One region of the Micrococcus sp. EWR3.9.1 genome, then DNA from elsewhere that is predicted to be linked to it. Evidence: predicted binding sites of a transcription regulator. Region 1 holds the regulator's gene; the other holds the start of a gene.
What was found. Region 1 encodes LexA, which represses DNA repair genes until DNA is damaged. Its sites were predicted from a motif close to TCGAACANNTGTTCGA; they were not measured.
Positions count from the first base shown of each region.

Region 2: the regulator LexA is predicted to act here: its motif matches at 5,524-5,539, upstream of ACUJ8O_RS00070 (DUF5131 family protein).

Region 1 covers NZ_JBQXFD010000001.1:257,157-264,243, reverse strand. The annotation lists gene hflX (GTPase HflX) at 1-1,632, shown strand, start outside; gene ACUJ8O_RS01270 (ATP-dependent DNA helicase) at 1,629-3,728, shown strand; gene lexA (transcriptional repressor LexA) at 3,772-4,488, opposite strand; gene ACUJ8O_RS01260 (peptidoglycan-binding protein LysM) at 4,782-5,156, shown strand; gene ACUJ8O_RS01255 (histidinol-phosphate transaminase) at 5,200-6,321, shown strand; gene hisB (imidazoleglycerol-phosphate dehydratase HisB) at 6,503-7,084, shown strand; gene hisH (imidazole glycerol phosphate synthase subunit HisH) at 7,084-7,087, shown strand, end outside.
Region 2 covers NZ_JBQXFD010000001.1:11,275-18,361, reverse strand. The annotation lists gene ACUJ8O_RS00095 (heavy-metal-associated domain-containing protein) at 19-246, shown strand; gene ACUJ8O_RS00090 (heavy metal translocating P-type ATPase) at 444-2,273, shown strand; gene ACUJ8O_RS00085 (antibiotic biosynthesis monooxygenase family protein) at 2,189-2,494, opposite strand; gene ACUJ8O_RS00080 (hypothetical protein) at 2,688-3,557, shown strand; gene tcmP (three-Cys-motif partner protein TcmP) at 3,554-4,762, shown strand; gene ACUJ8O_RS00070 (DUF5131 family protein) at 4,734-5,489, opposite strand; gene ACUJ8O_RS00065 (ImmA/IrrE family metallo-endopeptidase) at 5,627-6,034, shown strand; gene ACUJ8O_RS00060 (hypothetical protein) at 6,115-6,690, shown strand; gene ACUJ8O_RS00055 (DUF3263 domain-containing protein) at 6,731-7,003, shown strand.

The sequences.
Region 1 (7,087 bases):
AAGAACCAGCACACCCCCGGCCCCCAGGGCGCCCACGGCTCCGAGGACGAGATCCAGGCCGTGATCGACCGCATCCTGGCCGCCGATGACGCTCGCCGCGCCTCCGAGCGCGAGGTGACCGGGCGCGGCTCCGCGGACAGCGCGGCCGCGGACCACGAGGGCGCCCCCGACGACGGGACCCCGGATCGCTCCGGCGCGCTCGCGGGCCGCGCACTCGCCCTGGACGAGGGCGAGGACGGCCACACGGATGCCGACGGCGACCAGGACGAGCTCGCCGCGCGCCACTCCCTCAAGCGCGTGCAGGGCCTGTCCACCGAGCTCGAGGACATGACCGAGGTCGAGTACCGCCAGCTGCGCCTGGAGCGCGTGGTGCTGGCGGGGGTCTGGACCGAGGGCTCCGCGGAGGACGCGGAGAACTCCCTGCGGGAGCTGGCCGCGCTCGCCGAGACCGCGGGCTCGGAGGTGCTCGACGGCGTCATCCAGCGCCGCGCCACCCCGGACCCGGCCACATTCCTCGGCAAGGGCAAGGCGCAGGAGCTCGCCGAGATCGTGGCGCTCTCCGGCGCGGACACCGTGGTGGTGGACTCCGAGCTCGCCCCGTCTCAGCGCCGCGCGCTGGAGGATGTGGTGCGGGTGAAGGTGATCGACCGGACCGCGCTGATCCTGGACATCTTCGCCCAGCACGCGAGTTCGCGTGAGGGCCGCGCCCAGGTCGAGCTCGCGCAGCTCGAGTACCTGCTGCCGCGCCTGCGCGGCTGGGGCGAGTCCATGTCCCGGCAGGCCGGCGGCCGTGCCGCCGCCGGCGAGGGCATCGGCTCCCGTGGCCCCGGCGAGACCAAGATCGAGCTGGACCGCCGCCGCATCCGCACCCGCATGGCGAAGCTGCGCCGGGACATCGCCGGGATGAAGCCGGCCCGCGAGGCCAAGCGCGCCAACCGTCGTCGCAACCGGGTGCCGTCCGTGGCGATCGCCGGGTACACCAACGCCGGGAAGTCCTCCCTGCTCAACCGCCTCACCCACGCCGGGGTGCTCGTGGAGAACGCCCTGTTCGCCACGCTGGACCCCACCGTGCGCAAGGCCATGACGCCGGACGGCATCGGCTACACCCTCTCGGACACGGTCGGCTTCGTGCGGAACCTGCCCACGCAGCTGGTCGAGGCGTTCCGCTCCACCCTCGAGGAGGTCGCGGACGCGGACGTCATCCTGCACGTCGTGGACGGCTCGCACCCGGACCCCGAGGGCCAGATCGCCGCGGTGCGCTCCGTGTTCGCGGAGGTGGACGCGCACCGGATCCCCGAGATCATCGTGCTGAACAAGGCGGACGCCGCGGACCCGGCCGTCATCGCCCGGATCCGGGCCAAGGAGCCCCACGCCGTGGTGGTCTCCGCGCGCACCGGCGAGGGCATCGACGAGCTCGAGCGCGCCATCGCGGCCACCATCCCGCGGCCTGACGTGCGGCTCGAACTGCTGATCCCGTTCACCCGGGGTGAGCTGGTCTCCCGCCTCCACTCGGCGGACGCGGAGATCCTGGCCGAGGGCTACGAGGAGGGCGGCACCCGCCTGTCCGTGCTGGTCCGTGAGGACATCGCGCCGGACTTCGCCGAGTTCGTCGTGGAGGCGGACGCGTCGTGAGCGACGGGGCGAAGGAAGCCGGGGCGGGCGGCGCGCAGCCACTCACGGAGCACGAGCGCGAGGCGCTGCGCCTGCTGGACGCCGCGGTGCAGGCCACCGGCGGCCAGCACCGCGCGGGCCAGCGGGAGATGGTGCTGCAGGTGGCGCGCGCCCTCGAGTCGCGCCGCCACCTGCTCGTGCAGGCCGGCACCGGCACCGGCAAGTCCCTGGCCTACCTGATCCCCGCGCTCCAGCACGCGATGACGCAGGAGGACCCCGTCGTCGTCGCCACGGCCACGCTCGCGCTGCAGGCCCAGATCATGAAGCGGGACGCCCCTCGGCTGGTCGAGGCGCTCAAGGACGAGCTGCCTCGCGAGCCCGTCGTCGCCCTGGTCAAGGGCCGCTCCAACTACCTGTGCCGCCACAAGGTGGACGGCGGCTACCCCGGGGATGAGGGCGAGGAAGCCCTCTTCACGGTCGCCGACGACGGCGGGGTGATCGGCTCCGCCACGGACGGCGCCGCCGGGCCCTCCTCCCTGTTGGGCAAGGAGGTCATGTACCTGCGGGCGTGGGCGGACCAGACCGAGACCGGGGACCGCGACGACCTCGAGGTCCCCGTCACCGACCGCGCGTGGCGGCAGGTCTCCGTCTCCGCAGTCGACTGCCTCGGCGCGTCCCGCTGCCCCCAGGCCGAGGAGTGCTTCTCCGAGCGGGCCCGCGCGGACGCGGCGGACGCGGACGTCGTGGTCACCAACCACGCGATGCTCGCCATCAGCGCCTTCGAGGGGCTCGCGGTCCTGCCGGCGTACTCGGCCGTCGTCGTGGACGAGGCCCACGAGCTGCAGGACCGGGTGACCGGTGCGGTCACCGGGCAGCTGTCCGGGTCGATCGTGCACGGCGCGGCCACCTCGCTGCGCCGCCACACCACCGTGGCCGTCGAGGATCTGATCGAGGCCGGGGCGGCCCTGGACCGCGCGTTCACGGACACCCCGTCCGGCCTGATCGCCGCGGGCCCGGACGAGGTGCAGGAGCAGGCCCTCACCGGCGTCCTCATGGCCGCGCGTCAGTGCCTGTCCGACCTCGGCCAGGACAAGGACAAGGAGGCCGACGCCGACGGCGGACGGCAGATGGCGCGCTCGCGGATCCTCGAGGTCCTCGAGGTGGTGGAGCGCATGCTCGCCGCCCGGCCCGAGGCCGACTTCCCCGAGGTGCTGTGGGCCACCCGCCCCGGCCACTTCGAGCCCGGCGTGGGCTGGCAGCCGGGGGACGAGACCGACCCGCCCCAGCTCTACGTGGCCCCGCTCTCGGTGGCCGGCAAGCTGCGGGAGGGCCTGTTCGGCAAGGCGACGACGGTGCTCACCTCCGCCACGCTCACCGTGGGCTCGGGGGAGCGCCGGTTCGACTCGGTGGCCGGCGACGTGGGCCTGGCCGGCCCGGACGCCCCGAAGTTCGAGGCCCTCGACGTCGGCAGCCCCTTCGACTACCCGCGTCAGGGGGTGCTCTACGTGGCCCGGCACCTGCCCCGGCCCGGCCGCACGGCCTCGCCCGAGTCCCTCGATGAGCTCGAGGCGCTCCTGAGGGCGTCGCGGGGTGGGGCCCTCGGCCTGTTCTCCTCGCGCCGGGCGGCCGAGGACGCCGCCGCCGAGATGCGCCGTCGGCTCGGGCCGAAGACCACGATCCTGTGCCAGGGGGACGCGACCCTCTCCGCCCTCGTGCGCCAGTTCTCCGAGGAGCCGGACACGTCCCTGTTCGGGACCATGAGCCTGTGGCAGGGCGTGGACGTGCCGGGGAACTCGCTGCGGCTCGTGGTGATCGACCGCATCCCGTTCCCGCGGCCGGACGACCCGCTCTCCCAGGCCCGCACCCGGGACGTCGCCCGGCACGGCGGCAACGGGTTCATGCGGATCTCCGCCACGCATGCGGCCGTGCGCATGGCCCAGGGCGCCGGGCGCCTCGTGCGCTCCGTGACGGACCGCGGCGTGGTGGCCGTGCTGGACCCCCGCCTGGCCACCGAGCGGTACGGCGGCTACATCACGAGCGCCCTGCCGGACTTCTGGCGCACCACGGACCGCGACGTCGTCCGCGGGGTGCTGGCACGGCTCGCCTCGGGCGATTGACCTCGCTCGGCCTCGGGCCGTCGGCCCGGCCGGAGGGAGCCGGTCAGAGCGAACGCAGGACCGTGACGACCCGCCCCATCACGGTGGCGTGATCGCCGAGGATGGGCTCGTAGGCCGTGTTCTGGGGGAGGAGCCAGGTGTGCCCGTCACGGCGGCGGAAGGTCTTCACGGTGGCCTCGTCGTCGAGGAGGGCCGCGACGATGTCGCCGTTCTCCGCCGTCTCCTGCCGGCGCACCACCACCCAGTCGCCGTCGCAGATCGCGGCGTCCACCATCGAGTCACCCGTGACACGCAGCATGAACAGCTCGCCCTCGCCCGTGAGGCGTCGCGGGATCGCCATGACGTCCTCGACCTGCTGCTCGGCCAGGACGGGGCCGCCCGCCGCGATGCGGCCGACCCAGGGGACCGGCACGCTGTCCGCCTCGTCCGTGCCGGTGTGCCACGCGGGGATCGTGGAGACCTGCGACGACGGCGCAGCGGCGGGGGAGGCGGCCTCGCCCAGCGGGGTGCCGTCCACGTCGAGCAGCACCTCGAGGGCACGCGGGCGTCCGGGGTCGCGCCGGATGTAGCCGTGCCGCTCGAGACGGCCCAGCTGGTGCGTGACGGAGGAGAGCGAGGCCAGGCCCGCGGCGTCGCCGATCTCGCGCATGGAGGGCGGGTAGCCGTGGTCGGCGATCGCGTCCCGGATGGTCTGCACGATCCGCCGCTGGCGGTCGGTGAGCGGCGCGCGCGCCGCCGGCTGATCGTCGGTGGTGCTCATGGCTGCCGTCCGTTCTCCCGGGGTGATGGTGGCCGGACTCGTGTTCCGGCGTCCGGCTGCCGTCCGGACGCTTACCGTGTCCGCCCCCGCTGGTTGCCTGTGTCCTGGCGATCCCCGGGGGCGTTCCGGGGCGTCCGTGCATGGCCTCGAGCCTAGAGGAGAGCCGCCTCTCCTTCAAAGATATGTTCGATCTCGTCGTGGCATGTCTCGAACACCTGTGCTAGAAAGGCATTCGAACGGATTCGAACACATGTTCGATCACCTGGAGGGCATCCGCCCCGGAGGAGGACACCATGACGCTCACCACCGCCCAGTTCGCCGGCTCGCCCGCGACGGCGCGGCCGCGTCCGGCCACCATCCGTCTGACCCGCCGCGGCCGCCTCGTGCTGCGGGGGATCCCCGTGATCGCCGCGGCCGTGGCCGCCACGCTGGCGGCCGCCTTCTTCCTGGGTGTGCTGCTGTCGCCCGCCGCGGTGTCCGCGGACACCGCGGGGCCCGCCACCCAGTCCGTCACGGTCATGCCCGGGGACAGCCTGTGGACCATCGCCACCACGGTGGCTCCGCAGGCGGACGTCTACGAGGTGATCGCCACGATCGACGAGCTCAACGGACTCGAGGGCCGGGCCCCCGCCCCGGGCGAGGAGCTGTTCGTCCCGGCCACGCGGTGACGCACGGCGGGCCTCGCCCTCCACGCTTCCTAGACTGGCGGCCATGACCGACCTCAGCTCTCTGCCCCTGCGCGAGAACCTCCGCGGCCTGAGCCCCTACGGCGCCCCCCAGCTGGACGTGCCGTACATGCTCAACACCAACGAGAACACGCACCCGGTGCCGGAGGAGGTCGCCACCGCCATCGCCGAGCGGGTCGCGGCCGTCGCCGGGGGGCTGAACCGCTACCCGGACCGCGAGTTCACGGGGCTGCGACGCGCGCTCGCCGGCTACCTCGGCCACGGCCTCACGGCGGACCACGTGTGGGCCGGCAACGGCTCCAACGAGATCCTGCAGCAGATCCTCCAGGCCTTCGGCGGCCCCGGGCGGACACTGCTGAGCTTCCTGCCCTCGTACTCCATGTACCCGCTGCTGGCCGGCGGCACGGACACCGTGTTCGTGGACGGCGGCCGCGCCGAAGACCACACCCTCAGCGCCGAGCACGCGGCGGCCATGGTGCGGGAGCACCGTCCGCACGTCGTCTTCCTGGCCTCCCCCAACAACCCGACGGGCACCGCCCTGGACCTGGCGACCATCGAGGCCGTGTACGCCGCGCAGGCGCAGAACGAGGCCGCCGGCGGGCCCGGCGCCATGGTCGTCGTGGACGAGGCCTACGCGGAGTTCGCCCTCGCCGGCACCCGCTCCGCCCTCACCCTCCTGCCCGGCCGGGAGCGGCTGATCGTCACGCGCACCATGTCCAAGGCGTTCGCCCTGGCCGGCGCGCGCCTGGGCTACCTGGCCGCGGACCCCGCCGTCACCGACGCCCTGCGCCTGGTGCGCCTGCCGTACCACCTCTCCGCGGTCACGCAGGCCACGGCGGAGGCTGCTCTCGACCACGTGGACGCGCTGCTGCGCACCGTGGAGGACATCAAGGCCCAGCGCGACCGCATCGTCTCCACCCTGCGCGGCCTGGGACTGAGGCCCTCGGTGTCCGACTCGAACTTCGTCTTCTTCGGTCACCTCGAGGACGCCTCCGACGTGTGGCGCCGCCTGCTCGACCGCGGCGTCCTCGTGCGGGACGTCGGCATCCCGCACCACCTGCGCGTCACCGCCGGCACCGAGGCGGAGACGACGGCGTTCCTCACCGCTCTCGCGGAGGTCCTCGGCGAGACCGGGGACCGGTCCTGAGGCGTCACCGGAGTCTCGGCGTCCGCCCGGCTCCCTAGGATAGGGACAGCGCGCGCGGCGCCCCGGCCCGCCGGCACCGGCCGCGCGCACCCGCATCCCCCCGCACCCGTCCCGGACCGGTGCGGACCCAGCCCGAGGAGGACCCGTGGCAGCCGAGCTGATCTCCGGACGCCGTGCGCGCATGACGCGCACCACGAGCGAGTCGGACGTGTACGTCGAGATGGATCTGGACGGCACCGGCCGCGCTGAGATCTCCACCACCGTGCCGTTCTACGACCACATGCTCACCGCGCTGTCCCGGCACTCCCAGATCGACCTGACGGTCCGTGCCACCGGGGACACGCACATCGACGTGCACCACACGGTCGAGGACGTCGCCATCACCCTGGGCGAGGTGCTCAAGACCGCGCTCGGGGACAAGTCCGGCATCCGCCGCTTCGGCGAGGCGTCCGTGCCGCTGGACGAGGCGCTGGCGCGCGCCGTCGTCGACGTCTCCGGCCGGCCGTACCTCGTGCACGAGGGCGAGCCCGAGGGCCAGCAGTACCACCTCATCGGCGGGCACTTCACCGGTTCCATGACCCGCCATGTGTTCGAGTCGATCACGTACCACGCGGCGATCTGCCTCCACATGGACGTCGTGCGGGGCCGGGATCCGCACCACATCGTCGAGGCGCAGTTCAAGGCCTTCGCCCGCGCCCTGCGCGCCGCCGTCGAGGACGACCCCCGCATGACCGGCGTGCCCTCCACCAAGGGCGCCCTCTGATGG
Region 2 (7,087 bases), 250 kb from region 1:
CGACCCACAGGAGTGACCATGACCGCCACCACGCACACCCTGCTCCGCGCCGAGGGCTTCAGCTGCCCCTCGTGCGTCCGGAAGATCGAGAAGGCCCTCGACGCCCTGCCCGGCGTGACCGGCGCGCAGGTCCACTTCGAGACCCAGCGCATCGAGGTCGACCACGACCCGCAGACCACCACTGCCCAGGACCTCGTCGAGGCCGTCGCCAAGGTCGGCTACACCGCCCGGCTGTCGGCCTTCTGACCCCGCCCGCCCCCGACGAACGGAGCCCGCCATGCCCACCCTCGCCGTCACACGTCCGGGCCGCACCCGTGCCCGGCTCACGTTGTCCCGCCGCTGGCGGCGCCCCGTGGTGGCCGGCCTGCTGATCGCCGTCTCGCTCGTGCTGGCGCCCGAGCAGCTGGCCCACGGGGACCGGACACCTCGTGGCGGCGGGCCTGATGCTCGCCGCCGCCGTCGTGGCCGGCCTGCCGATCGCGCGCGACGCGATCGCCGCCCTGCGGGTGAAGACCGTCGGCATCGACCTGCTCGTCGCCACCGCCGCGATCGGCGCGTCCCTGCTCGGCAATTTCTGGGAGGCCGCCGCCGTGACCTTCCTCTTCGCCCTCGGCCACGCCCTCGAGGACGCGACCCTGTCTCAGACTCGCTCGGCGCTCGCGGACCTCGTGTCCACGGCGCCCGAGACCGCCGTCGTCGTGGACGCAGACGGGACCCAGCGCACCGTGCCTGCCCACGAGGTGGCCCCCGGCGCGACCGTCCTCGTCAAGGCCGGCGCTCGGGTGCCGGTGGACGGCGTGGTGCTCACCGGGGTCGGCGCCGTGGACGAGGCATCCATCACGGGCGAGTCCATCCCGGCGGAGAAGACCGACGGTGACGCCGTGTACGCGGGCACCGTGGCCACGGCCGGCCTGCTGCAGGTGCAGGCCCGGGGCGTGGGCGCCGACACCACGCTGGCGCGCATCATCCACCGCGTCGAGGCGGCGCAGGAGGCCCGTGCGCGGACCCAGCGGTTCATGGACCGCTTCTCCCGCTGGTACACCCCGGCGATCATGGTGCTGGCCTTCGCGACCGGTCTGATCACGCGGGACGTCCCCCTGGCCCTGACCCTGCTGGTCATCGGCTGCCCGGGCGCCCTCGTGATCTCCATCCCGGTCGCGATCGTGGCAGGGATCGGCCGCGGCGCCAAGGACGGCGTGCTCATCAAGGGAGGGGAGTTCCTCGAGCGCTCCGCGAAGGTCGACGCCGTCGCCGTCGACAAGACCGGCACACTCACCTCGGGCACCCCCGAGCTGACAGACGTCGTCGCGTTCGAGCCCGGGGCCGAGGACGAGGTGCTGCGCTGGGCCGCACGGCTCGAGGCGGCCTCGGACCACCCGTTGGCCGCGCCGGTCGTCGCGGCGGGCCGGGACCGCGGCCTGCTGGACGGCCCGCTGGCCACCGATGTGGACGTCGTCCTCGGCCGTGGGCTCACCGGAGAGGTGGACGGCCGTGTCGTCGCCGTGGGCAACGTGGCGATGCTGCGCGAGCGCGGCGTGGATCCGGCCGCGACCGACCGGGTCGAGACCGTCGCGGCCGAGCTCGCGGAGGCGGGCCGGACCCCGGCGGCGGTCGTCGTCGACGGCATCCCGCTCGGCGTCCTCGCCATCGCAGACACCCTCCGGCCCGAGGCCGCGGGCATGATCCGGGCGCTGCACGGGATCGGCGTCCGCGAGGTCGTGATGCTGACCGGCGACCAGCCCGGCGTCGCGCAGGCCGTGGCCCGGCAGGTGGGCGTCGACGACGTGCGGGCGGGCCTGCTGCCCCAGGACAAGCTCGAGGCGATCGAGGCCCTGCAGGCCGAGGGCCGCGTCGTCGCGATGGTCGGTGACGGCATCAACGACGCCCCGGCCCTGGCGACGGCGGACATCGGCGTGGCCATGGGCGCGGCCGGCTCCGGCGTGGCCATCGAGACCGCGGACATCGCCCTGATGGGCGACCGGCTCGAGCGGCTGCCGCAGGCGCTCGATCTGGCCCGGCGCACGGTGCGGGTGATGCGGCAGAACATCGCGATCTCCCTCGTCACCGTCGCGGCCCTGCTGGCCGGCGTCTTCGCCGGCGGCGTCACGATGGCCGTCGGCATGCTCGTGCACGAGGCGTCCGTGCTGCTGGTCATCGTGAACGCGATGCGCCTGCTGCGGCGCCCGGGTCAGCCCAGGTCCACGACCTCGAACTCGAGCAGGTCGGCGCCCGTGGCGACCGGCGCCGGGCGGCCGCCCTGCTCGGCGGCGTGAGCGGCGGGCATGCGCCCGTCCCGCCAGCGCTGGAAGTCCTCCTCCGACGCCCACGTCGTGACCACGAAGTAGCGGTCCTCGCCCGCGGTGGGCCGGAGCAGCTGGAAGCCCTCGAAGCCCGGCTCCTGGTCCACCGCGTGCTTGCGGGCGGCGAACCGCTTCTCGAGCTCCGGGCCGGCGCCCTCGGGGACGCTGATGGCGTTGATCTTCACGACGGACACGGGGAGGCCTCCTCGTCGGCGGGGGTGCGGCGTCGGGTCGACGCCCTCACCGGCCGACTCTACGCCCGGCTGCGGACCGGGAGTCCGTCGATCGGTTGAGGCCCGGCGGCGTCGTCCCTGCGAAGTTGGAGCCGTGGGACCGGCCGCCGTGGGACCTCGGGCTGTCCCGCTCGCCATCATCGGCGACCTGCACTTGGACCTCACTGACGCGCAGTGGGTGAACAGCCTCTATGCCGTGCTGCTGGCCGCCCTGTTGCTCTCCACCGGCAACCTCGCGGACCGATGGGGTCGCAAGCGGCTCTTCCTCACCGGGTCCGCGCTGATCGCCCCGTATCCGCGCCGCCCTGCGGCACAACACCCCCTTTGTTGCTACCGTTTCGGTGTCCACTTCCACGCAACAGCGGGTGTCCGAGGTCGGTTGCTCCCCTTGGCATCGCACCGCAGATTGGTCGCCATGAACGACATGCACTCGCTGGGCCGACTGATCGCCCCAGCCCAGGAGCGGAACGGCTGGTCCCTCAGCGACCTCGCCGCCCGCGCCGACCGCGCGGGGTACGACATGAGCCACGCCAGCTTCGCGCGGCTCAAGTCCACCCCGGTCACCTCGATCAAGGGCGAGAACATCACGATGCTCGCGCTCGTGCTGAGGGTGCCCGTGGCCCACGTGGTCACCGCAGCGCTGGAGTCCATAGGAGTGGAGCTCGACTCGGCTCTTCACCCGTCGGTCCTCGACGTCGTTCAGGAATCCCCTGACCTATCGACGTATGACCAGGAGCTGCTCGCTGCAGTCCTGCGGGTCATGCTCGACCGACGTAGGACGGACCACCATGACGAGCGCGACCACGCAGACCAGGATCAGGACCGCGAGCGCGGCACGGCCGAGCGCGGGGGAGCGCGCGGCGGTGACGCTGGCGCTGAACAAAAGACCGCGGCGGCCGACGCGCCGGCCGACTTCGATCTGGCAGCACACCCCGACTTCGAGCTGACCCGCGACCGGCAGGCCCGGGAGTGGGGCGACGTCGGCGAGGAGAACCAGGACCCCGGCGACGAGGCCGGCGCATGAGCGCCAACACGAACTTCTTCACGTCGCAGCAGCCCGCCGCGGTCTTCAAGCTCAAGGTGCTGGAGGACTACCTCACACCGTGGGCCATGAAGGTTGCTAGCAAGGCCCCTCGGGAGGTGGCCTATGTCGATGGCTACGCCGGCGCGGGGCAGTACGACGACGCGCACAAGGGGTCGCCGCTCTACGCGGTGGACATCGCACGCAAGCTTGCAGCGCAGAACCGCATCATGCACATCCACCTCGTGGAGCGAGATAGGGCTCATGCGGAGACCCTCCGGCACGCGGTCGCCGCGCAGGGGCAGGGGGCCGGTCCCGTCTATCTGCACCACGGCGCCGTGGAGGAGCAGATCGACGCGATCCTCAACGACATCGGCACCCGCCCAGCTCTGTTCTTTCTCGACCCGTTCGGCACGGCCCTGCCGTACGACGTCGTCGCCTCGAAGCTGCTCCTGCGGCCAGCGCGGTCGACCGAGGTCCTCTTGAACTTCAGTCTCTCCACCGTGTGGCGCATCGGAGGGATCGTCCGGAAGGGAGCCTCCGCCTCAAGTGGCGAGACCGTCACCCTCCTCCGCGGTGACCGTTTTCTTGGTGGGCCGTGGTGGCGGGAGGTCTTCGCTGAGGCTCGGCGGCAGGCTGACGTGAGTGGCGACAGCTCCTCCGCCGCTACAGCCGCCTCCTACGTGGCGCGCGAGTACATGCAGCGCATGACCGGAGAGACCGCCCACAACGTCATCTCCGTCCCAATCCGCCGGACCCCGTCTGAGGGGCCGATCTTCACGCTGATGCTCTTCTACCAGCACTTCGCTGCGCCCATGCTCTTCGCTGACGCCGCGGCTCGGGCTCACAGGAAGTGGCGGCAGGTCAACTCCGAGAACTACTACCAGGGACTGCTCGACGACACCCAGGGGTCGCTCTTCGACCTGCAGGAGACGTTCGACCAGCAGGTGGTCGCAGAGCAGACCGACGTCAGAAACCGGGCCATCGCCGCTATCCAGACGAGGCTCTCGTCTCACCTCGGTCAAGGCCAGGCGGTGCGGATCTGCGACGACGTGCCCCACTGGCTAGGCGAACACCTCGGCACGGCAGGCGCCTCAGAGGTACGGCAGGCCATCAAGAATCTCCAGAAGGCCGGGATCACCCAGGGCTACACCAAAGACATGGTGGATGGGCGCGCGGTCATCCTGCCAGCGCGGCGCGGGAGGTAGGCATCTCGTCCCAGGTGCGCCCCTCCAAGAGCCGCCCGTTGGCCTTAGGCGTCCGCCCACCCCACTGCTTGAAGAAGAACGCCACGTCGGCAGACACGCATTGGTCGCGGATGTCCTCCACCCAGGCCTGGTCCATGGGGCGATGGTTCGCACCAGACTCGCCGCCCGCGATGACCCAGTCGATGCCGGCCAAATCCAGATCCCGCAGGGGTCCGATGAGGGGCTCGCAGGAGAGGAACCGGACCGCTGCCGGCACCTCGCGGAGATGGTCGATGCGGCCCGTCACAGTCTCGTCCTCCACGGAGACGCCCATCCACAAGTTGGCCGGCCAGTCGAGGCGATCGGCTAGACGGGCCATCCGCAGTGAGCGCTTCGTCAGCGCCTGATATGTGTGCTGCGGCGTCTCGCGCATGACGTCGAAGATGTCCCGGATGAACCCCAACGGAACTTTGGCGTGGAAGAGATCGCTCATGGAGTTCACGAACACCACGCGCGGGGCCTTCCACGAGCGGGGCTGGCCCAGGGCCTTCGGATGGAGGGTGACGCCAAACCCGGGGCCGGACGTCACCGGGTTCCCATCGTTCTGGTACTTCTCAGCACCCATCGCCTTGAGCCGCTTGGCTAAGGTCAGCGCGTAGCAGTTGTCGCAGCCGGCCGCCACGCGGTCGCAACCGGTCACGGGGTTCCACGTCACCTCGGTCCACTCAATCGCTGAGGTGTTCGCCATCGCGATCGCTCCTTCCCTGGAAGACCTGCTCCAGTCGAACAGATGTTCGACCCTTTGTCACGCAGGCGCGCTCAGTCCACCACAGTCCAGCTCGTGCTCACCCATACCGTGTCCGTCCCCACAACGACGATGGTCGCATGTTCCACCCCTGGCGGGCGCTGCGCACGCTGACGTACGTCGTCGTGGTCTGGGCCCGCCCACACCCGACGGCGCCAGCCGCGACCGATGGCGCGACGGTGATCTGGCTCGACCCCCGCATGACGCAGGCCGAGCGGCGGTGCGCGCTCACCCACGAGCTCGTGCACCTCGAGCACGGCCACCGCGGCTGCCAGCCGCCGGCCGTCGAGCACGCCGTACGCGCGGCCGCGGCCCGGCAGCTGATTACGCTCGAGCAGCTCGCCGACGCCCTGCCTTGGTCCATGAGCCTGGACGAGCTCGCCGACGAACTGTGGGTGACCCCGCTCGTGCTTACCGACCGACTGGCCGGCCTCACCCGGACCGAGCGGGAGCATCTCGCCGCGTTGGCCACCGAGCACTCTGCCTGAGCGCCTGCTAGGCGGGGGCCATCGGCTAGGTCAGAATCAAGGCAACGCGCCGCGCAGGGCGCACCACCAAGGAGGGCGACATGGCGAAGACGACCAAGTACACGGCGGAAGTGTCAGAGGGGCGAGACGAGCTGCTCGACGGCAAGACGATCGCACGCCTACGCACCATCGCAGTGAAGAACCAGCGCGGCGAGACCGTACGGGAGCTCAAGGCCGCGGACAACGACGAGGACGTGCGCGCGAAGCTGCGCGCCGCGGGCTACACCCTCAAGGACTGGGCCGGCGGCACTACGCCCGCCACCCTGGAGCGTGGGCGCAACCCGCTCGTCGCGGGCTGCCTCTGGCCCCTCGTGGCCGTGATGGCACTGCTCGCGTGGGCAATCTTCTCTGCCTTCAGCAACGCCAGCCCTGACGAGCCGGAGGAGTGGGACGCGAAGATTGCCTGCCAGACCCTCGTCAAGGAGAAGCTGCGCGCCCCCAGCACCGCCAAGTTCTCCCGCGAGACGGCATCCGGGGGGCCGAAGGCATGGACAGTGACCGGAGCGGTCGAAGCGGAGAACGCGTTGGGCGGCACGGTTGGGCACCGGTACTCCTGCTCGGTGACCTTTACCGGCGACGACGAGTACCGCGGAACGGCCACCATCACGGACCGCTGATCCCACGTACTACGTCCACCCCCGGGCGTACCGTCCCGACATGACCACCACCACCCAGGCGCCCGCGTGCGCCGGCCACCTGTCCGTTCGTGACCACATGGCGCTGCAGCTGTGGGGGCGGCGGTGGCGGCACGGGGCCGCGCGTGACCGGGCCGCTGAGCATCTGGTCGGGTTGCAGGGCACGGCGCTGGCGATGCGCGTGGCCACGCTCGCCGAGGACCCGGTGGCGATCGCCGCCTACCCGGTGATCACGCGGCGGGCCCGGGAGGCTCGGCAGACCCGCGAGCGCGCGGTACGGGTGCCAGCTGCTTAACGTGTCCGCCCCCTCGGGGAGCGTGGAGGCCGCGAAGGGAAGCGCAAGAGAGGCCCCGTCCAGCAGCCAGCTGGACGGGGCCTC